Regions from separate parts of the Pseudarthrobacter sp. LT1 genome, predicted to be linked through region 3. Evidence: riboswitches for the same ligand, from Rfam matches in the RefSeq annotation. Region 3 holds a riboswitch; each other region holds the start of a gene.
The links. Region 3 has a riboswitch for thiamine pyrophosphate ahead of thiD (bifunctional hydroxymethylpyrimidine kinase/phosphomethylpyrimidine kinase). Riboswitches for the same ligand answer to the same signal wherever they lie in the genome.
Positions count from the first base shown of each region.

Region 1: linked by a shared signal. The riboswitch ahead of VIK36_RS20015 (ECF transporter S component) and the one ahead of thiD (bifunctional hydroxymethylpyrimidine kinase/phosphomethylpyrimidine kinase) in region 3 are both predicted to bind thiamine pyrophosphate.
Region 2: linked by a shared signal. The riboswitch ahead of thiO (glycine oxidase ThiO) and the one ahead of thiD (bifunctional hydroxymethylpyrimidine kinase/phosphomethylpyrimidine kinase) in region 3 are both predicted to bind thiamine pyrophosphate.

Region 1 is NZ_CP141830.1:4,250,605-4,260,261, forward strand. Features, by position in the region: gene VIK36_RS20000 (UDP-N-acetylglucosamine 1-carboxyvinyltransferase) at 1-484, opposite strand, end outside; gene VIK36_RS20005 (energy-coupling factor transporter transmembrane component T) at 614-1,414, opposite strand; gene VIK36_RS20010 (ABC transporter ATP-binding protein) at 1,411-2,958, opposite strand; gene VIK36_RS20015 (ECF transporter S component) at 2,958-3,581, opposite strand; TPP riboswitch at 3,649-3,789, opposite strand; gene VIK36_RS20020 (heme-degrading domain-containing protein) at 3,875-4,417, shown strand; gene VIK36_RS20025 (iron-containing redox enzyme family protein) at 4,594-5,649, shown strand; gene VIK36_RS20030 (glycosyltransferase family 2 protein) at 5,685-6,728, shown strand; gene VIK36_RS20035 (CDGSH iron-sulfur domain-containing protein) at 6,725-6,985, shown strand; gene VIK36_RS20040 (DUF4235 domain-containing protein) at 7,084-7,347, shown strand; gene mnhG (monovalent cation/H(+) antiporter subunit G) at 7,364-7,774, opposite strand; gene VIK36_RS20050 (monovalent cation/H+ antiporter complex subunit F) at 7,764-8,042, opposite strand; gene VIK36_RS20055 (Na+/H+ antiporter subunit E) at 8,039-8,584, opposite strand; gene VIK36_RS20060 (Na+/H+ antiporter subunit D) at 8,581-9,657, opposite strand, start outside.
Region 2 is NZ_CP141830.1:3,156,539-3,166,195, reverse strand. Features, by position in the region: gene VIK36_RS14830 (PHP domain-containing protein) at 1-298, shown strand, start outside; gene VIK36_RS14825 (site-specific DNA-methyltransferase) at 318-1,190, opposite strand; gene VIK36_RS14820 (DEAD/DEAH box helicase) at 1,199-2,893, opposite strand; gene VIK36_RS14815 (RNB domain-containing ribonuclease) at 3,186-4,691, opposite strand; gene thiE (thiamine phosphate synthase) at 4,731-5,480, opposite strand; TPP riboswitch at 5,508-5,626, shown strand; gene thiO (glycine oxidase ThiO) at 5,619-6,920, shown strand; gene thiS (sulfur carrier protein ThiS) at 6,917-7,153, shown strand; gene VIK36_RS14795 (thiazole synthase) at 7,158-7,973, shown strand; gene VIK36_RS14790 (hypothetical protein) at 8,048-8,350, opposite strand; gene VIK36_RS14785 (DUF3107 domain-containing protein) at 8,409-8,633, opposite strand; gene VIK36_RS14780 (TetR/AcrR family transcriptional regulator) at 8,696-9,361, opposite strand; gene moeB (molybdopterin-synthase adenylyltransferase MoeB) at 9,447-9,657, shown strand, end outside.
Region 3 is NZ_CP141830.1:2,670,544-2,680,200, forward strand. Features, by position in the region: gene thiD (bifunctional hydroxymethylpyrimidine kinase/phosphomethylpyrimidine kinase) at 254-1,774, opposite strand; TPP riboswitch at 1,782-1,879, opposite strand; gene VIK36_RS12575 (Rne/Rng family ribonuclease) at 2,063-5,476, opposite strand; gene VIK36_RS12580 (vitamin K epoxide reductase family protein) at 5,915-6,583, shown strand; gene ndk (nucleoside-diphosphate kinase) at 6,682-7,098, opposite strand; gene VIK36_RS12590 (DUF4233 domain-containing protein) at 7,150-7,614, opposite strand; gene VIK36_RS12595 (bifunctional folylpolyglutamate synthase/dihydrofolate synthase) at 7,617-8,975, opposite strand; gene ileS (isoleucine--tRNA ligase) at 8,979-9,657, opposite strand, start outside.

The sequences.
Region 1 (9,657 bases), 1.6 Mb from region 3:
GTGCCGCGTCCACGTCCATGGCATCCAGGTCCAGGACGGCAGGGCGGCGCAGGCGGAGATCCGTGTCATTGAGCCAGGTGCACTCGACGCCAATGCTGGTCAGCACCTCGACGATGCGGTTGACTTCCTCGATCCGGGCCAGGCGGCGCAGCACGGTGGTGCCCCTGTTGATCAGGCTGGCGCACAGCAGGGCCACGCCGGCGTTTTTGCTGCTGTTGACGTCGACGGCCCCTGACAGGGTGCGGCCGCCTTCCACCCGCAGGTGCGTCATCTGCGGCTTGGCCACGTTCACGATGCTGCGGTCAAAGATGTTTTCCAGCCGCTGGATCATTTTCAGGCTCAAGTTCTGCTTGCCCTGTTCCATCCGGGCCACGGCGCTCTGGCTGGTGCCGAGTTCGGCGGCCAGTTGCCCCTGGGTCCACCCCTTCTCGCTCCGGGCGTCCCTCAGCATGGCGGCAACGTGTTCAGCGGTTTCCTGGGTCATACGGCGAATATATCATAAATGAGTTATCCGGGATCCACCGCAGCTACCTACCGACCCGGAAGGGGATCCCAGGAGGGCGGTACCCATTCGGTGCGATAGGGAGCCCTGCCTGGCCCCCGACCGCATGGCTTAACTCCCCAGCCACACCATATTCCAGGTACCGGCGGTAACAGCTGCGCAAAGTGCGAGCCCGGCCACCAGGACGCCGCCTGCCACCACCCAAAGGTCCAGCGGGCTGAAGGTGGACACCCGGGCCCAGGTCCGCGGGCCGCCGCCAAAACCCCTCGCCTCCATGGTCACCGCGAGCCTCGATGCACGGCGGATGGCCTGGACCAGCAGCCCGAAACTTTGCCCCAGCGTGGCCTTCACCCGCTGGCCCAGGCTGCCGCGGGCACCCACGCCGCGGGCACGCCGCGCCATCCCGATGGTCTGCCATTCCTCGGCCATGAGCCCCACCAAACGCATCGCTGCGAGGGTTCCCAGGACGAACCGGTGCGGCAGGCGTGCCTTCTGCGCGAGCGCGTCGGCGAGGTCGGTCGGATCGGTGCAGCTCATCAGGAGCACTGCCGGGAGGGCGATCGCAAAACCGCGCAACAGGAATCCGATGCCCAGCTGGAGGGACCCCTCGCTCATGGTCCAGATGCCGGCGTCGAGCAGGATCCTGCCGCTGTCCGGTGCCAGGATGGAGGTGCTCCAGCCTCCCACGGCAGCGGCGAGGATCAGCGGCCAGCCGCGCTGCCACAGCAGGGACAAGGTGAGTCCGGCCAGGGGAAACAGCAGAAGTTCGAACACCAGGGCAACGGACGCCGACACCCAGTCGATGGACAGCGCCAGGACGGCCGTGATGAGCAGGACCGCCGCGAACTTGCTCAAAGGGTTCGCGCGGGCAAGGAGGGCGTGGTTGCCGCTCAAGGTGAGTTGCTGCCTCATGGCGCCACCACTTCGGCCGCGGCCATCCGCAGTTCCGCACCACCAAGCGCCTCCATGAATTCGGCATCATGGGTCACGGCAACCACCGCGGTGCCGGCATCAAGGAGCTCGGACAGGAACGATGCCAATTCGGCCCAGGTATTGGCATCCTGGCCGAACGTGGGCTCGTCCAGGATCAGTACCTGGGGGCTGGCGGCCAGGACGGTGGCAACGGACAAGCGCCGCTTCTCACCGCCGGAGAGCGTGTAGGGGTTGGCATCCACCAGCTGGGTAAGCCGCAGCCGCTCCAGCAGTTCCTCAACCCGGTCCTCGCCGTGCCCCAGGTGCCGGGGCCCGAAGAGCAGCTCGTCGAGCACTTTTCCGGTGACGAACTGGTGCTCCGGCTCCTGGAATACGGTGCCCACCCGCGAAATCAGCTGCTCGGCCTTCCACTTGTAGGGATCGATGCCGGCACCGCGGCTGAGGTCCAGCGTCGCGGACACTTTTCCGGACACCGGCTCCAGCAGCCCGGCGAGGGTCAGCGCGAACGTGGACTTGCCGGCACCGTTGGCGCCGGTGATGGCAAGGGCCTGCCCGGCGCGGACCTGCGCGGCCACGCCTTCCTGGACCGGGACAGGCAGGATCTTCCGGAAGCCTTTGCGGCGGGGGCGTTCGCGGGAGACGCCCAGCTGCTCTGCGGCCAGCAGGAGGCTGCCTGCGCCGGGAGCCGGGACGGCGGCGCGGGCACGTGTGGCCGGCACGTACCCGGGTACCCAGACGCCCGCTGCGGCGAGCATGCTCCGCGCCTCCGTAAGTACTCGGTCCGGCGGCCCGTCCAGGAGCACTGCAGGATCGGCGGCGGAGCCCGGCTGCAGGACCACGATCCGGTCCACCAGGTCCTTCCAGACGGACACCCGGTGCTCCACCACCACCAGCGTCGCCCCGGTTTTGTCCAGGGAGCGGGCCACGGCGTCGCGGACCTCCAGCACGCCGTCCGGGTCCAGGTTGGCGGTGGGCTCGTCCAGCAGGATCAGTCCGGGACGCATCGCCAGGATGCCCGCCAGCGCCAGGCGCTGCTTTTGGCCGCCGGACAGGGCCGACGTCGGGTGGTCCAGCGGGAGGTGGGCGAGCCCGACGTCGGCAAGTGCCTCGTGAACGCGCGGCCAGATGGCGTCGCGGGGCACCGCAAGGTTTTCGGCGCCGAAGGCGACGTCGTCCCCCACCCGCGACAGGACCACCTGGGTCTCCGGGTCCTGCTGCATGAGACCGGCACGGCCGCGCCGTGCCCGGGGCGGGGCTCCGTCCACCAGCAGCGAACCGGACTCGTCGGCGTCGCCTGCCTCGCCGTCGTCGTTGATGTCTCCCAGGACGCCGGCCAGGGCGTGCAGCAGGGTGGACTTCCCGGCGCCGGAAGGCCCCAGCAGGAGCACCCGCTCCCCGGGGGCGATGTCCAGGTCAAGGCCGTGGACGGCGGGCTTGGCCCTTCCGGCGTGCCGCCAGCCCCAGCCGCGGGCGGCGATGGCGGCAGGCCGGACCGTGCCGGAGGCGTCCTGGGAGGATGCCATCAGGAGAAGACGGGCTCCGTGGCAGCCTTGCGGGACGCGAAGGAGCCCAGCACGCCGGTGCGGGCCAGGCCGCGGGTGGCAAGCCAGGACAAAGCGCCAGCCAGGATGGCCCCGGAAAGGGTGGTCAGCACGATGTAGGCGAGCTTGTCCGCGCCGGAGTAGGCAATGTTCCAGCCCCACGGCGCAAACGAGTCATTCAGTCCGCAGAAGAACCCTGCCGCGGCGCCGGCCAGCAGCGATACGGGCAGGTTGAACTTGCGGTAGACGAAGATCGCGAAAATGATTTCCGCGCCCAGGCCCTGGATGAAACCCGAGAAGAGGACCGAGGCGCCGTACTGGGAACCCATCAGCAGTTCGCCGGTTGCGGCTACAGTCTCGCAGAACAGGGCGGCTCCGGGCTTGCGGATGATGAGCATGCCCAGCACCCCGGGAATCATCCAGCCGCCGGCGAGCAGTCCGGTCAGGGGCGGGTAGGCGGCGTTCATGGGGGCGGACAGTGCGGCGGCACCCTGGTCCCATGCCCAGAAGATGACGCCGCCCGCGATGGCCACCAGCGCGGCGACGACGATGTCCACGACGCGCCAGGACTTACTGGTGGTCTTCTTGATTGCTGCAGTGCTCATGTGATCCTCCTGGGAAACAGGAGGGGAAAGTGGACCCGGGTGCAGGCCTGTGGCCGTGCATCCGCGACACTTTGAGAACTCGACTCCCTTGCGCCGGTACTAACCGGATCAGGTTCGAGGGTCTGCGGCTGTCCGCACTCTCAGCGCCCACCTGCGGTGCCCGGCCTGTGCCAGGATGCCCGACGGCGGCGCTCCCCTGTCGTTTTTAGTGTTGCTTGTGGTTGGGTAACGCTGTCTATTTTGCCCAGTTGGGCGTGGTCAAGTTTACACCTGGCAGGAGTAGATTGAGGGCCATGACCGCCAATCCACCGGATGTAACCGGGTTCGATCCTGATTCCAGCGACGCCCAGCCGGAGGGCTCACTGGAGGCGCAGATTGCCCGCATCGAGGCAGAGGTCCGTGAGCTCCAGTTCCCCGGCTTCTCGCTGGATGATTCGTTGAACCTGGGCCTGCTCCTCGTTGAACTGGGCAAGGAGCGGTCATTGCCCATCGCCATCGACATCGCCAAGGGTGACCAGGTGCTGTTCCATGTCGCACTTCCGGGCGCCACGCCCGACAACGGCCACTGGATCCGGGCCAAGCAGCGCACTGCCCTGCGGTACGAGGTGCCCTCCCTCCTGGTGGGACTGCGCGGCCGGCTGGGCGGCGGCCGGATCGAGGACAACGCCTGGTTCGACCAGTCCCGCTATGCGGCACACGGGGGCGCGTTTCCGATCCAGGTCACGGGCGTTGGTGTGGTGGCTTCCGTGGCGGTGTCCGGCTTGCCGCAGCTTCAGGACCACGAACTGGCGGTGGAGGCACTGCGCGACATCCTGGGTTCGGCTCTGGACGAGTAGCGCCGGCTGACCCGGCGCAGCGGGACACGCACCGGTACTTGCCAAGCGGCCCCGGGCTGCTTAGCTTTTATTAGTAATCATGCTTACTATGTTGTCCCCCGGGGTACGACCACCACAGGGAATGGGAGCACCATCGGCGGCCGTTCCCCGAACCGGCGCGGCAACCAAGGAGCACCGTGAGAATCCCGGACACCAGAGGTCCCATCAGCAGCGCCCTCTTTGCGGCCCTGTCCAAGGCCCCTGATGCTGCCACTCCGGAGCTGGACGGGCTGTACCGGCTGGTGGCGGCGCAGGTGGCGGGTACCGGTGACATCATTGCCGACGAAGACATCCAGCTGTCACTCTTTTGCCTGTACGAACTGCACTACTCGGGCCTGGACGGGGTCAGCGACGCTTGGGAGTGGGAACCGGCCCTGATCAGGGTCCGGCGACTGATCGAAGAACCCTTTGAAGCCGCCCTTCGCGCCGCCGCACGCCAAACCGCCGGTAATGTCGAACTGCCCGCCGGGATTGCCATGACCAGCGATGCCGTGGCCGACGTCCTTTTCGGCCTCGCCGCTATGGACACCGGCCCGAGCGTTTCCCGCTTCGTGGCACGGAAGGCAAGCCTGGAGCAGCTCAAAGAGTTCCTGATCCACAAATCCGTGTACCAGTTGAAGGAAGCGGATCCGCACACCTGGGCCATTCCGCGGCTATCCGGCCGGGCCAAGGCTGCCCTCGTGGAAATCCAGGCCGACGAATACGGCGGCGGCAGGCCGGAGCGGATGCACAGTGCGCTGTTTGCCCGGACCATGCGCGGGCTGGGCCTGGACGACAGGTACGGCGCCTACATCGATACCATCCCCGCCGTCTCCCTCGCGTCCGTGAACCTCATGTCGCTGTGCGGCCTGAACCGGCGGCTGCGCGGGGCCATCACCGGCCACCTGGCCATGTACGAAATGACCTCTTCCCAGCCCAACCGTTTCTACGGCAACGGATTCCGCCGGCATGGTTTCGCCGCAGACGTCACCCACTATTTCGATGAGCACGTGGAAGCCGACGCGGTGCATGAACAGATTGCCGGGCGGGACCTTGCCGGCGGCCTGGTTGAGGCTGAGCCTGGCCTCCTTGAGGACGTCCTGTTCGGTGCCACGGCCGTTATGGCCATCGACAGCCGCGTCTCCGGCCACTTGATGTCCTCCTGGGAAGCCGGGCAAACCTCGCTTCGGGCGGCCGTGCCGGCGGCAGCGTGACAGGCTGGTCCCCCGCGGAGGCGTCCCCGGGTTTTGTGGCACACGACGCGGAATACGTCCTTCCCCTGCGCTGGACCGGGGACTCGGGCCTCGCCGAGTTGTCGGGTTACCTTCACCGCTTGGTGGGCTGGATGCCCGTCATAGTAGTGGACGGGTCCGAGGAAAACCTCTTCGACCGCCACCGTGCCGCGTTTCCCGGCGGGGTCCGCCACATCCGCCCGGACCTGGCCGGCCGCACCGGCACCGGCAACGGCAAGGTGGCAGGGGTGATGACCGGTGCCAGCACCTCACGTGCGGAGTTCCTCGTCATCGCCGACGACGACGTCCGCTACACGCGCGAGTCCCTCGCCGCCGTCGTGCACTATCTCAAGTCCGCGGACGTGGTGCGGCCGCAAAACTACTTCGCTCCCCTTCCCTGGCACGCCCGCTGGGATACGGCCAGGACGCTGCTCAACCGCGCCTGGTCTGCCGACTACCCGGGGACGCTCGGGGTACGCCGGAGCGCCCTACTGGCCACCGGGGGCTACGCAGGCGTGCTGTTTGAAAACCTGGAGCTCATCCGGACCATCAAGGCGGCCGGCGGAAGCGAGCGGATCCTTCCGGACCTGTTCGTGGCACGCCGGCCGCCAACTGCCCGGCACTTCCTGCGCCAGCGTGTGCGGCAGGCCTACGACGACTTGGCCCAGCCGCGGCGGCTGGCCGCGGAGCTTGCCCTGCTGCCTGCAGCCGCCGGCGCCGCCCTCCTCCCTGCAAGGGCACGGCGGGCGGCCATCGCGTTGCTCGCCGGAGCAGCTGTGGCCTGCGCAGAAATCGGACGACGACGGCACAACGGGAGCGCCGTCTTTCCCGCCTCGGCAGCATGGTTTGCGCCCTTCTGGGCAGCTGAGCGGGCGGTCTGCGTGTGGCTTGCGCTTGCTTTCAGGTGGAGCGGCGGCATGCCGTATGCAGGCAGAAAGCTCAGGACCGCGGCGCACTCCGAGGCAAAGCTCCTGCTGCTCCACGGCGGCAAGCTCCCACACAACCCAGCAGGCCAGGAAGCCAGAAAGCCGGAAACGACGATGAATGCGGTGCAGGCATGAACCCCGAACAGCATGGAACACCAACAGACGCGGACCAGGAATCCGCCGCCAGCTCGATCGTGGTGTGCCCCGATGGTCCCCTCATTGTCAGGGGTGAGTTCGAAATCGTTACCCCTTCCGGCGACGCCGTGCCCAGGGAGCGGAGGACCGTCGCCTTGTGCCGGTGCGGGGCCTCCGCCATCAAGCCCTATTGCGACGGCACGCACAAGATGATCAAGTTCCGCTCCGAACCCCCGGCCGGGAAGCCCCCTGCCTGATCCCCAAAGCCGGCCGCCGGCCACGCCCTGCCCGGACCAGCCCGGGTGTGAGGCTAGGCTGGGGGCAGTCCGTTTTCCGCCCGCAAGGAGTACCAGCAATGAACCTTCTCATCAAACTGCTCGGGACCGCCGTGAGCCTCGGCGCAGGCCTGGCCGGCACCAAGCTGGTTAACACCATCTGGGAAAAGACCACGGGGCAGAAAGCACCCACCGGCAAGAACGAGGACGTCCCCACCAGCCTCCGCTCTGCTTTGACCTTCGCGCTGATCTCAGCGTCTGTGAGTGCCATCATCCAGGTCCTGGCAAACCGCGGCACCCAGCGCGCCATCACCCGGTTCGCCAAGAGCCAGGACATCGTCTAGCTGCCCCGGGCGCCGCTTAGCGCTGCCGGCCGTCGTCGGGACTGTCTTTCAGGGCAGTCTCGGCGGCGGCTTTTTGCACCACGGCTTCCAGCTCGTCGGCTGTGAGCAGCTCCCGGTGCAGGTGCTTGGTGCGGTAGCCGGCCCGGCCCACCATGTGGGCGGACACGGGCACCGTGAGCAGCTGGAAGATCCACGCCACCACCAGGACCGGCCACACCCACCAGGTCCGCATCTGCAGCCCGATGGCGGCCAGCAGCAGGAACAGGCCCAGGACCTGGGGTTTGGTGGCGGCATGCATCCGGCTCAGCAGGTCCGGGAAGCGCAGCAGGCCAATCGCCGCGCCCAGGGACATGAGCGCCCCCACCACCATGAACACGGCGGAGACAGTGTCGATCCAGGCGTCCGGCCCGGAGAAGTCAGGATTCATTGGGCTTCACCCTCCGGTCCGCCACGAACCGGGCCACCGTCACGGACCCGATGAACCCGATGATGGAGATGGCCACCACCAGCATCAGGTTGTTCAGGTGCCGGTTGACGGCCATGTCGATGCACAGCGCCCCGCCCAGGATGGCGAGCAGCACGTCGGTGGCCAGCACCCGGTCCAGCAGCGAGGGGCCACGGGCAATCCGGATGATGGCGCCGGCCGCTGCCAGCGAGAAAATGACGGCTGTAACGGCAAGGACAACGTTCATCATGTGGTGGCCTCCATTTGCACTTCTTCGAGTTCCTCGCGGCTGCCCATGATGCGGATCAGGCCGGCTTCAATGGAGCGGACTTCGTTCCGCAGGCCCTCCACGTCCTGTTTGGAGGTGATGTTGAGGGCGTGCAGGTACAGGGTGGACGTGGAGCGGTCCACCTCCACCACCAGCGAGCCCGGGATCAGGGAGATCACATGTCCGGTGGCGGTGACAATCAGGTCCTGGCGGCTCCTCAGCTTCACTGCGACGACGGCGTTGGTCACCTTGGGTCCACGGGCCGTCGCCAGGTACAGCACCTGGGCGCTGGCCACCACCACTTTGCCCACGAAGGCCAGCGCGAAGGGCACGGCGTAAAGGATGTTGAAACGGCCGCTGAGTTCCACCGGCGGCAGGTAGAAGAGCCGGGCCACGCCCACGGCCAGGAGGGCACCGAACAACAGGTTGCCGGGGCTGAAATCCTGCCACAGGGCACCCCAGATGATCACCAGCCAGACCAGCAGGGGCAATTCCTGGCGCAGCGAAATGCGCTTGCGGCTCATCGCCCTCCTCCCCCGGCAGTTGCGCCCGGGACCGGCGTACCGTCGCCCAGCACCGCCTCGATGTACGGCGACCGGTCCAGCATGTCCCGGGCGGCCCGGTCCGACAGGCCGAACAGCGGTCCGGCAAAGACGGTCAGGGCAACGCCGAGCACCACCAGGCCCGCTGTCGGGCCCACCATGGTGCGCGGCAGGAGCGTCACGGTGTTGTTGACCTTGGCGCCTGGACCGGAAACCCTGGCCGCAGGAGGGGCAAGGAGCACCGGGTCCGGGTGCTCGGCGTCGGTGGGGCGGCGCCAGAAGGCGCGGTTCCATACCCTGGCGATGGCCAGCAGGGTCAGGAGGCTGGTCACCACCCCGCCAATCACCAGCGCGTAGGCCAGTGGTGTGCCCAGCTGGACGCCGGCCTGCAGCAGCCCCACCTTGCCAAGGAACCCGGAGAACGGCGGGATGCCGGCGAGGTTCATGCCGGGAATGAAGAACAGCAGGGCCAGCATGGGCGAGAGCTTTGCGAGGCCGCCCAGCCGGTCCACGGACGAGCTGCCGCCGCGGCGCTCGATCAGGCCGGTCACCATGAAGAGGCTGGTCTGGATGGTGATGTGGTGCGCCACGTAGAAGACCGCCGCTGCCAGTCCCACCGCGGAGGACATGGCCAGCCCGAACACCATGTAGCCGATGTGGCTGACCAGGGTGAACGAGAGGAGCCTCTTGATGTCGCTTTGGGCCAGGGCACCCAGGATGCCCACCACCATGGTCAGCAGCGCCACCACCATCAGGGGCGTGTTCAACGTGTCGCCGGGGAACAGCAGCGTCTCGGTCCGGACCATCGCGTAGACGCCCACCTTGGTCAGCAGGCCGGCGAACACGGCGGTGACCGGCGCGGGCGCCGTGGGGTAGGAGTCGGGGAGCCAGAAGGACAGGGGGAAAACGGCGGCCTTGATGCCGAAGGCCACCAGGAGCATCACATGCAGCAGGGTTTTGGTGCCCTGGTCCAGTTCGCCCAGCTTGATGGCCAGGTCCGCCATGTTCACCGTTCCGGTGGCTCCGTAGACCATGGCGATGGCAATCAGGAACAG
Region 2 (9,657 bases), 490 kb from region 3:
CGTGCCCGTGTTTGCCCATCCCGTGGCCTCCTCCCGGGGGCGGATCGTGGGAGAGCGGACCTACCGGGAGATGATTGACGCCGGGCTGGCGGGCCTGGAGATCAACCACCGGGACAATCCGGAAGAGGGCCGGGATTTCCTGCGCAAACTCGCGGCCAGGCACGGCCTGCTGATCACCGGCTCCTCCGACTACCACGGCACCGGCAAGCCCAACCTGCTCGGCGAAAACCTCACGGCCCTGGAGATGCTGGCGCGAATCGAGGAACTGGGTACGGGAGCCGCCGTCGTCCGCCCCTAAGGGGCAGGCAACACCCTGGCTAGTTGGACGGGAAGGAGCTCAGGGTGGCGTGCGCTCCGAGCCGCTTGGCCATGATGTCGATGGCGGGCTGGTTCTGGTCCACGCACACGAACCTGCGGCCGAGCTTGGCGGCAACTGCCCCGAGGGTGCCGGAGCCGGCGAAGAAGTCCAGGCACCAGTCACCGGGCCGGGACGAAGCAGCGACCACGCGGCGGACCAGGCCCTCGGGTTTCTGCGTGGGGTAGCCGGTCTTTTCCTTGCCGGTGGGCGAGACGATGGTGTGCCACCAGACGTCGGTGGGCAGCTTTCCCAGCTCCCGCTTGGCAGGGGTCACCAGGCCGGGCGCCATGTAGGGCTCCCGGTCCACCTCGGCGCTGTCGAAATGGTACTTCGCGGGGTTCTTGACGTACACCAGGATGTTGTCGTGCTTGGTGGGCCACCGGTTTTTCGCCCGGGCGCCGTAGTCGTACGCCCAGATGATCTCGTTCAGGAAGCACTCCCGGCCAAAGATGGCGTCCAGCATCACCTTGGCGTAGTGCACCTCGCGGTAGTCCAGGTGCAGGTACAGGGTGCCGTCGTCGGCCAGGAGGCGCCAGGCCTCCACGAGCCGGGGTTCCAGGAAGGACCAGTAGTCGCTGAACGCGTCGTCGTAGCGGTGCAGGGCGCCCTTGATCGTGTCGTAGGAGCGGCCCTTGAAGCCCACCCGGTCCCCGCTGCCGCCGGCGTTCACCACCATCCGCGTTTCCTGGCGCTGCTGCGGCCGGCCCGTGTTGAAGGGCGGGTCCACGTAAATCAGTGTGAAGGCGCCGTCCGGCAGCGTGGGGAGGTACGCCGCGTTGTCCGCGTGCACCACCAGGCTGCCGCCGTCCGGCGCCCAAACAGTGTCAGTCATCAGGGCAGTTAGGCCTCGGAGTTGCCCGGCTGGCTGCCGTTGTCCGCACCGGCCACCACTTCGCCGTTGCGGCGGCGGGTGCGTGTGCGGGTCCGGCGGGCGCGGTTGGGCTTTTCGCCCTCTGCCGCGGGTGCCGCAGCTTCGGCGGCGGATGCGGTCTCCGGAGTTGAGGGACGACGACGGCGCTCGCCCGGGCGTCCGGTGGAGTCATTGCTGCGGCCGCCTTCGCGGCTGCCGCCCTTGCCGGCGTCGGTATTTCCGCGGCCCCGCCCGTCCCGGTCGCGTGAGCGGCCTGCGTCGCGGCCGCCGCGGCTGTTCTTCTTGCCGGTCTCGCCGAGGTCCTCGAGGACTTCGGCGTCGACGCCGGCCAGGGTCCGCTTGTCACGGGGCAGGCGGCCCTTGGTGCCCTCGGGGATGTCGAGGTCGGTGTAGAGGTGCGGCGAGGAGGAATAGGTCTCGACGGGCTCCGGCACACTCAGCCCCAGCGCCTTGTTGATCAGGCCCCAGCGCGGCATGTCGTCCCAGTCCACGAACGTGACGGCGGTGCCCTTGTTGCCGGCACGGCCGGTGCGGCCCACCCGGTGCAGGTAGATTTTCTCGTCTTCCACGCACTGGTAGTTGATGACGTGGGTAACGTCCTCGACGTCGATGCCGCGCGCGGCAACGTCCGTGGCCACCAGGACGTCCACCTTGTTGTTGCGGAACGCCCGCAGCGCCTGCTCCCGGGCGCCCTGGCCCAGGTCGCCGTGGATGGCGGCGGCCGCGAAGCCGCGGTCCACAAGTTCCTCGGCCACCTTCGCTGCGGTGCGCTTGGTCTTGGTGAAGATGATGGTCCGTCCGCGGCCGCGGGCCTGCAGGATGCGTGCCACCACTTCGGTCTTGTCCATGCTGTGCGCACGGTAGATCAGCTGGCGGATGTCGCGCTTGGTCAGGCCCTCGTCCTCCGGATCCGCGGCGCGGATGTGCGTGGGCTGGGTCATGTAGCGGCGGGCCATGGCGATGACCGGCCCGGGCATGGTGGCGGAGAACAGGAGGGTCTGGCGGACGGCGGGCGTTGCCGCGATCAGCGTCTCCACGTCCGGCAGGAAGCCCAGGTCCAGCATTTCGTCGGCTTCGTCCAGCACCACGATCTTGACGTTCTTCAGGCTCAGGTGCTTCTGCTTGAAAAGGTCGATCAGCCGGCCGGGGGTTCCCACCACTACCTCGACGCCCTGCTTCAAAGCCTCCACCTGGGGCTCGTAGGCGCGGCCGCCGTAGATGGTGGTGATCCTGGCGTTGCGCTTGCGCGCCGCCGTTTGAAGGTCGTTGGCTACCTGGACCGCCAGTTCACGGGTGGGAACAATGACCAGGGCCTGCGGTGCGCCGGGCACGGCCAGCTTGGCGTAGCCCGGATCATCCTGCCCGATCACGCGCTGCAGCGCCGGAATGCCGAAGCCCAGGGTCTTGCCGGTACCGGTCTTGGCCTGGCCGATGATGTCGTGGCCGCCCAGGGCGACCGGCAGGGTCATGGCCTGGATGGGGAAGGGGTGGGTGATGCCGGCGTCGGCCAGGGATTCGACGATGTCTGCGCGGACGTTGTAGTCGGCGAAGGACTTCTCCGCGATCTCGTGCGGCGTCTCGTCGGAGATGATGGTTTCTTCCGGCTCGATGGTTTCCGTGCCGGACTCATCGCTCAGGAGCTGGTGGGTATGCAATTCACTCACAGGGGAGTTTCCTTATTCATTTGGGCAATGGCGCTGCCTGCTCAACGGGCCGGCCAAGGCTGGCCGCTCCGGAGCACGCTCAGGCGCGCAAGCGATTCCAGTGGAAGCCGATCGCGGGCTATCTAAATGCTGGCACTGGTGACCAACGGGTAAATCTCAAGATCGCGTAGGGGCGGGCTTGTTGGTTTCAAATCAAGGAAATCAACGACCGGGCATCCAGTTCTACCCTTCCAGTCTAGCCGTACGGGCGCGGAAACACGGTTTCGGTCCGCCCGGGGCACCTGCCGGCCTCTCAGGAAACGAGTTCGAAGTGGATCTGCCGGGTGGTGATGTCCGAGGAAACCAGCCGTACGCGGACCTTGGTGCCGGACTCCAGTTCGCCCGCGCAGCGTGCAGTCACCGCAGGTTCGGCGATCTGGATGATCCCCGAACTTCCGTTTCCGTTGCCGTTGCCGTTCTTCCCGTTCCCGTTTCCATTCTTGCCGTTTCCGTTGCCGTTTCCGTTTTGCGGCTTGGATCCGGAAATGACGATGGCATCAAACTCCTGCCCGATGTGGTTCAGCAGCAGCGCCGCTTCCACGGTATCCAGGGCCAGGCGTTCCATTCGGGAGGCCAGCTGGTCCGATCCCGCCATGATGCCCGGGAGCAGCGGCAGGGCCTCCCGGGCCCAGCCGGGGACGTCGCCGCCGTTGCTCAGGGCCTCGCAGATGACCAGCACGAAGCGGTCCACCAGGCGGCGCAGCGGCGCGGTGGTGTGGGCATAGGCGGCGCCGATGGCCGACTGGATGCCGTCTTCGGGGACAGTGCCATCGAAGGCGGTGTAGGACGCGCCACGGAACAGCATGCCGGCTGAGTGCATGATGGCCAGCTGCCGGGGATCGGTGGGATCGAGCGACCGGAGGTACTCGCCGTAGCTGACCTCCCCGTCCCACGGCCTGCCCAGCACCTCGGTCTGCAGCCGGAAATGCCGCAGGGACCGTTCATCCGGAGCGGGCATGGTGCGCAGGATGCCCACTTTGCCCTCCAGCATGAGCTGTGCGGCGGCCATTCCGGTCATCAGGGAAATCTGCGCATTCCAGTCCTCCACGGGAAGCTGCGGAACAGCGTCGATCCGGTAGCCGCCGTCGGGCAACTGGACGATCTCCTGCTCAGGCATGTTCAGGCTGGCGCCCCCGCGTGCCCGTTCCAGCGCCACCCGCTTCAACCCCACCTCGCGGAGCAGCCCCAGCACGGGCGAGGCAGTCCCGGCGTCAAGATCGGCCTGGGCGCCTTTGTAGCTGAGCTTGTCACCGCTGATGACCCGCGCCCGCCGGACGCCCACGGACAGCACTGTCGCGTCACCGTCGAGCGTGAAGTCCCAAACGAAAGCCGAACACTCCTGGCCGGGCAACAGGCTTCCGGCGCCCTCGCTGATCACCTCGGGGTGCAGCGGGATCCGGCCGTCCGGGGCGTAGAACGTCTGTCCGCGGCGCCGGGTTTCGGCGTCCAGCGGGCCGCCCGGAGCAACAAACGCCGGAACGTCGGCGATGGCGTACATGACCCGGTAGCCGTTTCCGTCCCGTTCGATGAACACTGCCTGGTCCAGGTCCGTGGAGGACGCCGGATCGATGGTCACGAACTCGACGGCGGTCAGGTCGTATGACGGCAGTTTCAGCGCCGCGATGGCGGCCCGGGCGTCTTCCACTGCTTCGGCGGGGTACGGCCCCGGCAGTTCAAGTTCCGTCCGCAGCAGGCCCAGCGCCTCTTCCAGGGCGTTCTTGTGGTCATGGACGTTGGGGGCCAACCGATGATGTGACACAAAAATCAGCGTATCCCCAAGTCCCGGAATTAAGCAGGCTCAGGAGCCGGTGCCGTCCAGCGCGTCGAGAAGGGAGGCGGCGGCGGCCGCGGGGTCGGGTGCCTCCGTGATGGCGCGGACCACCACGATCCTGCCGGCACCCGCCTCCACCACTTCCCGGACGTTTCCGTGGTCGATGCCGCCGATGGCAAACCACGGCACGGGATCTCCGGCCTGCCGGGAGGCTTCGGCGGCATATGTCACCAGTTCAGGGCCGACGGCGGCCCTGCCGGGCTTGGTGGGTGTGGCCCAGACCGGACCCACGCAGAAATAGTCCAGCCCTGACGGCCCAACCGTTGCGGTCAAGGCGGCGTCCACCTGGTCGGTGGTGTGGCTGGAGAGTCCAATGGCCGCGTTTCCGTTGACCAGCGTCCGTGCTGCCGGCAGCGGAAGGTCCTTCTGGCCAATGTGGAACACCGGTGCCCCGGACAGCACGGCGATGTCCGCACGGTCGTTGACGGCCCACAGCCGGCCGTGGCGTACCGCTGTTTCCTTCAGGACCGCCAGGAGGTCCAGTTCCTCTGCGGCCTCGATGGTCTTGTCGCGCAGCTGGATGATGTCCACGCCGCCGGCAAACGCGGCGTCAATGAACTCTGCGAAATCGCCGCGCGCCGTCCGTGCGCCGGTGCAGAGGTACAGGCGGGCTGCCTTGAGGGCGTCGCTGTGGCCGGCGTTGGCAACTTCGGCGGTGAGGGCCGCGGTGGCTGGAGCGTGGGGGCCGGCGGGCAGGGATGAGGCGGACACATTCATGCCTGCAAGCCTAGTTCCTCTAAACTGGGCAGGTACTGCGGGAGCCTGCGGCAGCTGTCACAAAGCGCCGGGCTGAGAGGGCGTCAGAGCCGACCGCTTGACCTGATCCGGTTAATGCCGGCGTAGGGAAGGAACCACATGCGCAACCCCGTTGACAATGTCCCCGGGCCCGCCCATACCGGCATCCAGTCCACCGTCCGGGCCGACGTCGCCGTCATCGGCGGGGGAGTGGTGGGCCATGGCATCGCCTGGGAGGCGCAGCGTTCCGGACGCTCCGTTGCCTTGATCGATGACGCACCCGGAAACGGTGCCAGCTGGGCCGCCGCGGGCATGCTTGCCCCGGTCAGCGAACTTCACTACCAGGAGGAGGACCTCCTGGAACTGATGCTTGAGGCATCGTCCCGCTGGCCCGGGTTCGCGGCGGGGATCGCCGGCGCGACGGGGGCGGATTGCGGATACCTGACGACGCCGACACTCGCCGTGGGTGCCGACGCCGCGGACCGCCGCGCGCTGATGGACCTCCGCGCGGTACAACAGGCCAACGGACTGGGGGTGGAGCCCCTGGCCGTGCGCGAAGCCCGCAAACGCGAACCGCTGCTCAGTCCCGCCATCGCCTGCGCCCTGGACACACCCGCAGACCACCAGGTGGATCCCCGGCGCCTGGTGGCAGCCCTGCGGTTGGCCCTCGCGGGCGCTGCACTTAGGTCCCCGGAGCGGGCCGCCGCCGGAGCGGTGGACGGGTATGCCGTACCCGACCGGGCCGCCGGCCTGCTGTGGGAGGGCGGAGCGGTTACCGGTGCCGGCCTCGCCGGCGGCGGCACCGTCCTGGCGGCGGAAACCATCGTGGCCAACGGCCTGCAGGCAGGGGACCTTGGGGGCCTGCCCGACGGCCTCGACCTGCCACTGCGCCCAGTCCACGGGGACATCCTCCGCCTCGCCGTTCCGCAGCACCTCCAGCCCCTGGTGACCTCCACGGTGCGCGGCCTGGTGCACGGCGTCCCCGTCTACATCGTCCCCCGGCAGGACGGAACCGTGGTGATCGGGGCAACCCAGCGCGAGGACGCGCTCTCCGATGCCGTGAGCGCCGGAGGCGTCTACCAGCTGCTGCGGGACGCGCAGGCGCTGGTGCCCGCCGTCGCCGAACTGGAACTGCTCGAGTGCACCGCCCGGGCCCGCCCCGGTACCCCTGACAACGCGCCCCTGCTGGGCCGCGTGCGGGTGGATCCGGGGTCCGGAAACCCTGCCGACGGGCACGTCCCGGGACTCATCATCGCCACCGGGTTCTTCCGGCACGGCGTCCTGCTCACACCCGCCGCAGCCGCCATCTGCACGGCGCTGCTGGACGGTACATCCGATTCCCGCTGGGCGCCCTTCAGCCCGGAGCGGTTCTCCCGGCCGGCGGCAGCCGCCACCACACCCCACATCAAGGAGACAGCGTGAACATCACCCTGAACGGAAACACGCACGAGGTGGCCGACGGCGCCTCCATCACCACGCTCGTCAGCCAGGTCACCGGGCGCCCGCTGGCACCCAACGGACAGGCGACGGACGGCGGGAAACTGGGCGTCGCCGTCGCGCATAATGCCCAGGTGGTGCCGCGCAGCCAATGGTTCGCCACCGCGCTCGCCGAGGGCGACGATATTGAACTTGTCACTGCAGTACAGGGAGGCTGACGCCATGACCGAAACCAACACCATCAACCCCGCCGGAAACGCGGGTGCCGCCGACGCCCTGGTGATTGACGGCGTCGCCCTCGGATCCCGGCTCATCATGGGCACGGGCGGGGCACCCAGCCTGGACGGCCTGGGCGCAGCGCTGCTGGCCTCCGGCACCGCCCTGACCACAGTGGCCATGCGGCGGTACTCCACGGCTGAAACTGGGTCGCTGTTCCAGCTGCTGGTGGACCATGGGATCCGCGTGCTGCCCAACACTGCCGGCTGCTTCACGGCCAGGGACGCGGTCCTTACTGCGGAACTTGCCCGGGAGGCTCTGGAGACCGACTGGGTGAAACTGGAGGTCATCGCGGACGAGCAGACCCTCCTGCCGGACGCCGTGGAGCTCGTGGACGCCACGGAGCAGCTGGTCAACCGGGGGTTCAAGGTCTTCGCCTACACGAATGACGACCCCGTGCTTGCGCTGCGGCTGGAGAACCTCGGCGCCACCGCCGTCATGCCGCTGGGCGCCCCGATCGGCACCGGACTGGGAATCCTGAACCCGCACAACATCGAGCTCATCGTTTCCCGCGCCTCGGTGCCGGTGGTTTTGGACGCAGGGATCGGCACGGCGTCAGACGCTGCGCTGGCCATGGAGCTGGGTTGCGACGCCGTCCTGCTGGCCACGGCAGTGACGCGGGCCCAGAACCCCGCGCTCATGGGCGAGGCGTTCAAGCATGCAGTGATCTCCGGCAGGATGGCCAGGGCCGCCGGGCGCATCCCTCGCCGGGAGCACGCCCTTGCCTCGTCCGCGATGGAGGGCCGGGCGGAGTTCCTCTGACCCCACCGTGAGACAGGTGTGGCCACCACCCGGATGGGTGGTGGCCACACGCGTATTTACTGACCTGCCGGCGGTCAGCGCCGCAGAATGACTGTCAGCCGCTCCGTGTCCCGGCGCGCACGGGTACGGCCCAGGTAGACGACGGCGGCGACGGCTGCAGCTACTCCGACGACAATGGGCAGGACCCACGGAAGCCAGGTGGTCCCCGGCAGGTAGCCGAAGCCCGCGGTCATCAGGATGATCCACGCCAGCGCCGCAACACCCGCCGCAACACCGGCCGGAACTGCCGCACCGTATTTGGCATGCCGCTTGTCATTGGCCCAGACGACGAAGCCGGCGGCGACGCTTGCCAGCACCACGATGGTCAGCGAAAGCATGGATCTCCTTGGAAAACTGCGGTGGCCCGGGGACGGGCAGAGGGTGAAACGGGCCGGACTAGAACTGGCCGAAACCTACGCGCCGGACCTCCTCGGCACCGATTTCCACGTAAGCCAGTGCGTTGCCCGGAACAATGATCAGGCGTCCTTTGTCATCCTTCAGGCGCAGTTCGCTGCCCTCATTAATGGCTTCGCCAACAACCTTGGCCACCGTCTCCGCATCCTGGGTTGATTCCAGCACGATTTCGCGGCCAACGTTCTGAACGCCGATCTTAATTTCCAAGGGGGCCTCCCAGCCTGTGAAAGTACTCGTGTTTCTCTACGAGGTGTTGTCTTATTTGTAGTCTAGGACTCTTTGGGGAAGCGAGAGATTCCGCGCCAAGCTAAACGGTAGATGAGGTCGCTGGCCACATCGAGGTCCAGGTTGCCGTCCGTTTCCAGCCAGTACCGGGCGCTGACCTGGGCCATTCCGGCCAGGCCGCGGCCCAGGAGTTCGGCTTCCAGGTGGGGGAGCTTGGTGTCCTCCGCAATGACCCGGGCGATGGCGTCGGCGAAGGTCCGGTTGAAGGTTTCGAGCCGCGAGCTGACATCGGGATCGTTGATCAGGTCGGACTCGAACACCAGGCGGTGGGCCTGGTCGTCATTGGCGATGAAGTGGAAGTAGGCGCGCATGACGGCCTGGACGCGTTCATCATTGTCCGTGGTGGAGTTCAGGGCGCCCAGCATCAGTTCGGTCAGTGAGGCCAGGTGGCTTTCCAGCAGGGCGAGGTAGAGGTCGCGCTTGGAAGGAAAGTGCTGGTACAACACCGGTTTGCTCACATGGGCGGTTTCTGCAATCTCATCCATCGCCGCACCGTGGTAGCCGTTGGCTACGAACACCTCCTGGGCCGCGGCAAGGAGCTGTGCGCGGCGCTCATCCCGGGGCAAGCGGGCGGACCGCTGGCCTGCGGGGCGGGAGGGAGTTTGGGGTGCGGCGGAGGTCGGACGGTCAGCCCGTGCTTCAGGGACCACAGTTGTCCTTCTTTCCATTGCAGTTACCCTTCACTTTACTGCGGGGTAATATGACCCGGCGGTATCCCGGGGCATACATTGAAGTATGGCTTCGACTTTCACCGCAAATGTTGCAACCCCTGCCCTGGATCCGCTGGTGGAACCGGCTGCCGGCCTCACCCCCGCCGAGGTTGAACGGTACTCCCGGCACCTGATCATTCCCGAGATCGGCGCGCTGGGGCAGCGGCGGCTCAAGAACGCCAAGGTGCTGGTCATCGGCGCCGGCGGCCTGGGTGCCCCCGCCCTGCTGTATCTCG
Region 3 (9,657 bases):
ACTTCTCTCGACGTTTATTACAAAATTTGCGTGCGGAACCGACTCGGAAAAGCCAGGATTCTCGCTGTGCCTCAACGCCGTGGGGTCATAACCCAAGTGTTGGCGTAAGCACCGAAGATCCAGAATACGCTAAATCCATCTACGGCCGCAAATGAGGCTGGTTCCGGCGGCCCGGCTGTGGTAGTAACCACACCCCGACAAGCTGCACCGCAACCATGCCCCTCCATGATAGCGGCGGTGCTGCCCGAAGGGGTCAGGAATGCAGCCTCGGCGCGTCGAAGAATTCCACTTCCAGGCGGCAGGACTGCTTGAACGCGGTCACCATCGCCGCCCGTTCGTGGTCGGAGGCCTTCCGCCCTGCCGCGTCCACGATGGCGATGGCCCGCCGGGTGGCTTCGGCGAAGCCCTCGTCGGCGTAGGTCCGGAGCCAGGCCGCGTAGGCGTGGCCGTCGGGCTCTCCCGTGGCAAGGAACTGGGCGTGCAGCTTTTCCCCGACCTCGGCGTAGAGCCAGAAACAGGGCAGGACTGCGGCGACCAGGACGGCGTAACTGCCCGACGCCGACGCTGCGGTGAGGTGGTCAACATACGCCTTGGTGACGGGGCCAAGTCCGCCCTGGGCAGGGCGGGTGCTGAGCCATGAGCGGTGCAGCTCCGACTCCACTTCCAGGCACTGCTGCGAGGATCCCGCCCAGAACAGCTGCTCCGCTTCGGACGGGGCCAGGGCACTCGCCCGGGCGAGGACCCGGGAGTAGCCGTTCAGGTACAGGGCGTCCTGCGCCAGGTAGTAGGCAAAGTCCTTCTCGGCAAGGTCTCCGGAGGCCAGGCCGCGGATGAAGTCCAGGGCGTAGATGTCCGTCAGGTCCTGCTGCGCTTCCGTCCACAGCCGGGCAGCGAAGGCGCCTTCCGCGAGGGCCGGCCGCACATGGTGGAAATGGTGCACGGGGCCGTTTCCCTGGCCCACCTCGAGCTGCTCCGAGTTCTCAAGGGCGCCGGCCAGCCATGGCTTGACCGTCAGGAGCGATGCCTCCCAGTCGCCAAGGCGTGCCTGGACGGTGGCCATCGCGGAGGACAGGGAGCAGCCGGTGCCGTGGCTGTTGCGGGTGGAAATTCGTTTGCCGTGCACTTCCACCACTTCCTGCGACAGGAGGCCGGCCGTGTTGACCAGCGCGTCCGGGCAGTCTGCACCTGCGAGGTGTCCACCCTTGACCAGCACGGTGGCCCCGGTGGCATCGGCAAGGCGCCTCCCCTGGTCCAGCGCCGCCGTCCAGGTCCCGGCAGGCTCCCCGCCCACCAGCATGGCAAGCTCCGGGAGGTTGGGAGTGATGAGGTGCGCCAGCGGCAGCAGTTCGCGGAGGGCAGCCTCCGCGGATTCCTTCAGCAGCCGGTCACCACTGGTGGCCACCATCACCGGGTCGAGGACCACGACGGCGGGGCGGACCTTCTCCAGCCATTGCCGGACAGTGCGGATGACGCTCTCGTCGCCCAGCATGCCGATCTTGACCGCGTCGATGGAGATATCGTCGCTGACCGCGTCCAGTTGTTCGGCCAGGAAAGCGGCCGGAGGAACGTGGACAGCCTGCACGCCACGGGTGTTCTGTGCCGTCAGGGCGGTGATGGCAGCCATGCCATATCCGCCGTGGGCAGCAATGCTTTTGAGGTCGGCCTGGATGCCGGCGCCACCGGACGGGTCGGAGCCCGCGATCGAGAGGACCCGCGGGACGTCCCGGCCCAGGGGCAGCGCGGTCGGAACGCCGGAGGCAGCAGGCAGGGGCACGGAAAGGGTCGAAGACAAGAGACATCCCTTCGCCGGTACTAGCCGGACAGGTTCAACGGGTCTGGATCTCAGCCGGCCTTCTGCGCGGCACCCCGTGTCGGTTTCCACCCTAGCCCGTAGGCCGCATCAGGAAAAAGGATGACAGCGCCCGGTCCAAGGGAAAAACAACCTCCCGGCAGCAGAAATCCCCGCCACACGGACGATTCCCCCGGTACTTCCCGGGGGAATGGTCCGCAGGGCGGGGATTCCTTACTGCGCGGCCGTCCGTTTGACCGGAAACTCCTGTACCTAGAGCTCCGAGGCAGGCACACCCACGCCGAGGATGATGGGCTCCTCAGGCGCCTTGCCCGGTTCCGCCGGCGCCAGCTGGGGCTTCACGTGTTCAGGAGCCTTGGCTGCGTGCGAATGGCCCGCGCCTGCCGCCTGGACGTTTTCGTGCTGCTGGACGGCGGTCTCGTTGGCGGCACCCTGCGCACGGCTGGCGGCACGGTGGCGCCGCGGCCTGCGTTGCCGCGACTGCTCCAGCGTGTGGTCGGAGTAGTCCTTCCCGGCTGCAGCTTCCGTTGCGGCGGAGCGGGCTTCCGCTCCCCCGTCGTCGTGCTGCCGTTCCGGCGCCACAGTTTCCGGCACCTTCACGGCTTCGGCGGTCTTGGCAGGCGCGTTCTCCACAGGGGACGCCGGCTGGCCGAGGTGGGCGAACGCTTCCGCGAGCCGGTCCAGGGTGAGGGCAGGTTGGGGATGCTGTTCCTCAGCGTGCTCCACGAACGGAAGCGGGACTTCCTCGCCGCCGAACGTCAGGACAGCTGCAGGACGTGCCGGGGCGTCGGCGTCGTGCTTCTCCTCGACGGGCGCCGGCGCAGGCTCCACGGAAGGCACCTGCCGGGCTGCCGCCACCTCGTCGTCATGCAGGTGGGCAGCATGGGCCGCAGCGGCAATGTTCGCCAGGGCAAGCCTGGTTGCCTCCGCCTTGGCGTGCCGCTCGGCGTCCGACGGGTCCGGCTGGACCGTGTGCACATGGACGGCAGGTGCCGGGGCCGCTTCGGGCTGCTGCCCGCCGCGTCCGCGCCGCCGCTTGCGTTCGGGACGCACGCCGGGCTGGGCATTGTCGCTCCGCTGCCCTTCCGTGCGGGTCTCGGGCCGGTTGTCGGTGCGCTGGACGTGGTGCTCGGCCGCAACGATGGTGGCGCGGCGGTGCTCCACGGGGTCGTCGTGGGTCACAACACCACGGCCGGCGCAGGCCTCGCACTGCTCGCCAAATACTTCCAGCAGTCCGGTACCCATGCGCTTCCGGGTCATCTGGACCAGGCCGAGTGAGGTGACCTCGGCCACCTGGTGCTTGGTCCGGTCACGGCCCAAGCACTCCACCAGGCGGCGCAGGACCAGGTCGCGGTTGGATTCGAGCACCATGTCGATGAAGTCGATGACGATGATGCCGCCGATGTCGCGGAGCCTCAGCTGGCGCACCACTTCCTCGGCTGCCTCGAGGTTGTTCTTGGTGACGGTTTCCTCGAGGTTGCCGCCGCTGCCGGTGAACTTGCCCGTGTTGACGTCCACCACGGTCATCGCCTCGGTACGGTCGATCACCAGGGAGCCGCCGGAGGGCAGGAAGACCTTCCGTTCAAGTGCCTTGTGGATCTGCTCGTCGATGCGCCAGGCGGCGAAGATGTCCTGGTCCTTGGTCCACTTCTCGAGGCGGCCCACAAGGTCCGGCGCCACATAGGTGACGTAGGCCTCGATGGTGTCCCAGGCTTCCTCACCGGAAACGATGAGCTTGGAGAAGTCCTCGTTGAAGACGTCGCGGACCACCTTGATGGTGAGATCGGGTTCGCCGTAGAGCAGCTCGGGAGCCAGGATCTTGGTGGACGCGGATTGGCTTTCAATGCCCTCCCACTGGGCGCGCAGCCTGTTGATGTCGTGCGTCAGCTCTTCCTCGGAAGCGCCCTCGGCCGCGGTGCGGACAATGACGCCGGCGTGTTCGGGCAGGCGGTCCTTGAGGATGCGCTTGAGCCGGTTGCGTTCGACGTCGGGCAGCTTGCGGGAGATGCCGGTCATGGATCCGCCGGGTACGTACACCAGGTAACGGCCGGGCAGGGAGATCTGGCTGGTGAGGCGGGCGCCCTTGTGTCCCACCGGGTCCTTGGTCACCTGGACCAGGACGGTATCACCGGATTTCAGCGCGTTTTCGATGCGGCGCTGCTTGCCCTCGAGGTTCACGGCTTCCCAGTTGACCTCACCGGCGTACAGGACGGCGTTGCGGCCGCGCCCGATGTCCACGAATGCGGCCTCCATGGACGGCAGCACATTCTGGACCTTGCCCAGGTACACGTTGCCGATCAGCGAGTCCTGCTGGGTCTTGGACACGAAGTGTTCGGCCAGGACACCGTCTTCGAGGACGGCGATCTGGATTCTGTCGTCGCGCTGGCGGACGATCATCTGCCGGTCCACGGACTCCCGGCGCGCCAGGAACTCGGCCTCGGTGATGACCGTACGGCGCCGGCCGGTGTCGCGGGATTCGCGGCGGCGCTGCTTCTTGGCCTCCAGGCGGGTGGAGCCCTTCACGCTGGTCACGCGGTTGCTCACGGGTGCTTCACTGACGGCACGCGGGGCACGGACCCTGGTCACCGTGTTGGGCGGGTCGTCATCCCCGCCGCCCGTGAGCTCAAGGTCCTGGTCCCCGCGGCGGCGGCGCCGCCGGCGGCGGGAGGTTACACCGTCCTCGAGCTGGCCGGCGGTATCCTCGTCAGCCCCGTCCTCGGCGTCAGCCTCATCGCTGCCGTCCTCGTTGTCCTCTTCCGTCATGTCGCCAATGCGGCTGCGGCCCCTGCGGCCACGGCTGCGGCGCCGGCGGCGGCTGGAGGAATCGTCGGTGTCTTCGGTTTCTTCCTCGTCAGGCTCCTCCGCGGCGGGAGCGGCGGGACGGACCACGGTGCTGAGGTCCGGTGCCTGGAAGAGCACCGACGTCGGGGACGCCGGTTCCAGGAAGAGGGAGCCAAACGGGCTGGCGGCGGCCCCGCCGTCCTTCGTTCCAGCGGCGTCGGGCGCCTGCTCCTGCCGGGCGGCCTCCGGTGCGGCGGCAGCGGCGGGTGCGGCGGCGGGCTCCTGGGCTTCCGGTTTCTGGGCAGCGGGTTCCTTGGCTTCGGGCTCCTGCGCCTGCTCCACATTCTGCGCTGCGGCCTGGTCCGCGACTTCGGGCACCACGGCTTCGGGCCCGGGCGCTTCCGGCGCCACTTCGGCGGCGGCTGCCGAGTCCGTTTCCGGTGCGGAAACCGGCGAGGCAGCCTTACGGGTAGCTACCCGACGGCGGCGGACCGGCTTGGTTTCGGCATCTGCCATTGTGTCCGGAGCAGGAACGGCAGCGGCGCTTTCGTCAGCTGCATCCGAGGCGGTGGCGGAGGCGCCAATGGGAGCCGCGTCAGCAGGCTCCGCTTCGGCGGCAAAGGCGGGCAGCGGTTCTGCGGCGTCCGCCTTCTTCCGGGACCGGGTGCGCCGGGCGGGAGCCTTGGGCGCTGCGGTGGCCCCTTCAGTGCCGGCTTCTTCAGCGGCGGGCGCTTCGGCAACTTCCGGTGCCGTGCTCACGGCATCCGCAGGGGCGTCCCCGGCCCTGGGAGCCGTCTTGCGACGGGTCCGCGGAGCCCGCTTGGGTGCAGCAGCCCCGGCAGCCGCTGCTTCGTCGTTAACGGCCAGTTCCTGATCATTGTCCATATGTGGCAACACTCCTGCCCCTGACGTACCGCCACATCCGGCACCCATTGGGGCACATATTGTCAACACCCGCAGGCATTGACAGAAGTCAAGTGGATACTCCCAGGTTCGCACCGTCATTGGGGTGCGGCAGCCCGTGGGAGCCGGTGGATGTTCTGAAAACCCGTTGTTCTGCGTGCCACAACCAGGTGCCGCCCAATGGAGTCGCGGGTGTGCCGGAAGAATCCGAAGCCTGCCCTGATCATCATTGGCGGTCTTGGGAACAAACCACCGGACCGGAGTCCGAATGTGGATCGGCTTCCAGCCACGTTCATTCTCTCATACCCGGGCTGGATCGCCGCGGAAGCGGGCGTTGTTGTTCCCGTTGCTGTGGGGTGGGTCCAGCCACCGGCGTTACAATCAGGCACAGGAGCACCGGACGAAAAGGACGCAACACCCATGCCCAGCATCTCCCCCGTCAGCGCCCATCAAGAGGAACGCGCCGCCGATCCGCGGACCAGCGCCGCCGGCAGCATTCCGCGCATGGCCCGGAACCGGCCCTTCGGCTGGCTGCTGGTCATCACCGGAATCGTCGGCTGGCTTGCCTCCGGAACCCTGGTCCTGGAAAAACTCGAAGTGCTCAAGGACCCCAATCACACCACCGTGTGCGATGTGAATCCCTGGATCTCCTGCGGCCAGGTCATGCAGACCTGGCAAAGTTCGCTGTTCGGTTTCCCCAACATGTTCATCGGAATCGTGGCCTTCGCCATCACCATCACGGTGGGTATGGCCCTGTTGTCCGGGGCGACGTTCGCGCGCTGGTACTGGCTGGGACTGCAGGTGGGCGTCACGCTCGGCTTCGCGTTCGTCGTGTGGCTGTGGTCCCAGGCCTTGTACGCCATCCACATCCTCTGCCCGTTCTGCATGATCGTCTGGGCGGCCATGATTCCGCTTTTCGTGTGGACCACCATCCGGAACATCACCGCCGGCGTCATTCCCATGCCTGCAGGTGCAGCCCGCGTCCTGGGTGACTCCGGCTGGATCATCACCGCGCTGCTGTACGTGGCCGTCATCGCCACCATCTTCTTCGCGTTCATCCAGGTCTTCGCAGGAACCTCGGGGTTCTAGAACGCACTCGCCCAAAATCCCGGCGCTCCCCTGCGGCATATGACAGATAAGGCCAATGTTCACGAAGAACATTGGCCTTATCTGTCATTTCACTTGGCTTACTGGAACCAGATCTTGATCTCGCGGTCCGCGGAATCCGTGGAGTCGGAGCCGTGCACCAGGTTCTGCTGCACCTTCAGGCCCCAGTCCCGGCCAAAGTCACCGCGGATGGTGCCCGGGGCCGCCGTCGTGGGATCCGTGGTGCCCGCCAGGGAGCGGAAGCCTTCGATGACGCGGTGGCCTTCGAAGATTGCGGCTACCACGGGACCGCTGAGCATGAATTCCACCAGGGGCTCGTAGAACGGCTTGCCCACGTGCTCCTCGTAGTGCTGCTCCAGCAGCTCGCGGGTGGCGTCGACCTTCTTCAGCTCAACAAGGCTGTAGCCCTTGGCTTCGATCCGGGCAAGGATGGCGCCGGTCAGGTTACGGGCGACGCCGTCGGGCTTGATCAGGACGAGGGTGCGCTCAGTAGTCACAACTGCTCCAATGCGTTGGTGGGGTTTCGGGATAAGTCTACGGGGATGGGCTTACGGGGATTGCGGCTGGGCGGGACCGGCAGCCTGGTCCGGGTGGGCGGCTTCCCATTCCGCCTGTTCGCGTTCGCGCTGCACCGCTTCCCGGTCCAGCCGGATGCCGGTGCGGATGCCGTACCACCAGGCCAGGGCGAAGAGCGCCCCCACCAGGAACATGGCGGGCTCAAAGATGCCGGTAAGGATCAGGACGAGCTGGAGGATCCAGCCCAGGCCGATGCCCCAGGGTTTGTTCAGGACCGCGCAGGCGAAGATCATGACCACGCTGAGACCGATGCCCACACCGAGGATCAGGGCCGGCGGGAACTCCCCGCGGCGCAGGCCGAACACCACCAGGGTGGCGAAGAACATGACGAACGCTTCCAGGAGCAGCACCGTGGAGGCAAACATCACCTTGGTGGAGCGGCGCTTCTTCGGCATGCCGGGACGCCATTCCCGCTGCGCTTTTGTCAGTCTGGCCATGCTCACGCCTCCGTTTTTCCGAGCAGGATCCGTGCCTCGGCCACCAGGGTGATCGATCCGGTGACCAGGACGGCCCCGGAGAGGTCATCATTGGCTTCGGCCCGCTCCACGGCCCATTCCAGGGCGTCATCCAGTTTCTCGGCGATGTGGACGTTGTCCTCGCCGAAGCCCAGGTCGATGGCAAGCTCTGCCAGCTCCGCTGCGGGTACGGCGCGCGGTGAGTTGGACTGGGTGAAGCAGTATTCCACGGCCACGTCCCCCAGGGATTCCCTCAGCTCCCGCAGGATTTCTTCGGCGTCCTTTTCCTTGAGCACGCCCACCACGGGCACCAGGCGCGTGAAGGTAAACGCTTCCTGCAGGGCTGCAGCGGAGGCCTTGATGCCGTCGGGGTTGTGCGCGGCGTCCACAATGATGGTGGGTGCCGTGCGTACCACTTCGAGGCGGCCCGGTGACGTCACTGCGGCGAAGCCTTCCTGCAGGACCTCGAAGTCGAGCTCCTTTTCGCCGCCGAAGAACGCTTCGAGGGCGGCCACGGCTACGGCGGCATTCTGCGCCTGGTGGGCGCCGTACAGCGGTACCAGCAGGTCCGGGTAACGTCCGGCAATGCCCTGGATGGTGACCATCTGGCCGCCAACAGCCACTGTCCGCGACTCGACGCCGAACTCCACGCCTTCGAAGCGGAACGGCACGCCCACTTCCTTGGCCTTTTCCAGCAGCACCTGGGCCGCATCGAGGGGCTGCGCTGCGCTGATGAGGTAGCCGCCGGGCTTGATGATGCCGGCCTTTTCGTAGGCGATGTCCTCGGTGGTGTCGCCCAGCAGGTCCGTGTGGTCCAACGAAATCGGCGTCACCACCGACACCTGGCCGTCACCGACGTTGGTGGCGTCCGTGATGCCGCCAAGGCCCACCTCGATGATGGCCACGTTGACGGGCTGGTCGGCGAAGATGGCGAAGCCCAGGATGGTGAGGCACTCGAAGTAGGTCAGCCGCGGCTGCCCTTCGGCTTCCAGCTCGGAGTCCACGATCTGCAGGTAGGGCCGGATTTCGTCCCAGATCCTGACGAACGTCTCATCGGAGACGGGGTGGCCGTCGATGCTGATCCGTTCGGTGACCTTGGACAGGTGCGGGCTTGTGTAGCGTCCCGTGCTCAGGCCATGGGCGCGGAGCACGGATTCGATCATCCGGGACGTGGAGGTCTTGCCGTTGGTTCCGGTGACATGGATGATCGGAAAGGCCTTGTTGGGTTCACCGAGCACGTCCATGGCGCGGAACAGCGGCGCCAGGCGGGGCTCCATCTTGTTTTCCGGCGCCCGGCCCAGCAGTTCGGCGTACACGCTCTCCACGGAAAATTCGTCGGTCATGTCCTAGGCCTCCACTTTTTCAACGGCGACGGCGGGTTCAGCCGTGCTGCCTGCCTGGGCGTCCAGGGCAACAGTCAACGTCTCGCCCTTGACGAGTTCGGCGTTGGCCAGCAGGGCATCCACCATGTTCTGCGGTGCGGTGACGGTGGTCCGGATCCGGTCGCTCACGTTGAGGCCGGCGTCCTTGCGCGCCTGCTGGATGGCGCGGACCATGTCGCGCGCCAACCCTTCGGCTTCAAGCTCCGGCGTGACTTCGGTGTTCAGGACCACGAACCCGCCTCCGGGCAGCACGGCGACAGCGGCGGAACCGCCCTCGGACTCTGCCACCACGGTCTCCAGCATGTACTCCTGGGGCTCGAGCTGCAGCCCGCCCGCTGTGACCACGCCGTCGTCGTCCACCGACCAGTCGCCGGACTTGGAGCCCTTGATGGCCAGCTGGACATTCTTGCCAAGGCGCGGACCGGCGGCCCGGGCGTTCACCACCAGCTTCTGCTGGATGCCGAACTCCTCGGGGGAAGCGGTGGCGGCGTCCAGGAGGCGGACGGAACGGAGGTTGAGTTCATCGGCGACGACGGCGGCAAAGCCTTCCAGCGCATCAGCCCCAGGTGCCACCACGGTGAGTTCCTGCAAGGGCAGGCGGACACGCAGGTTGGCTGCCTTGCGGAGCGAGGAGCCGGTTGAG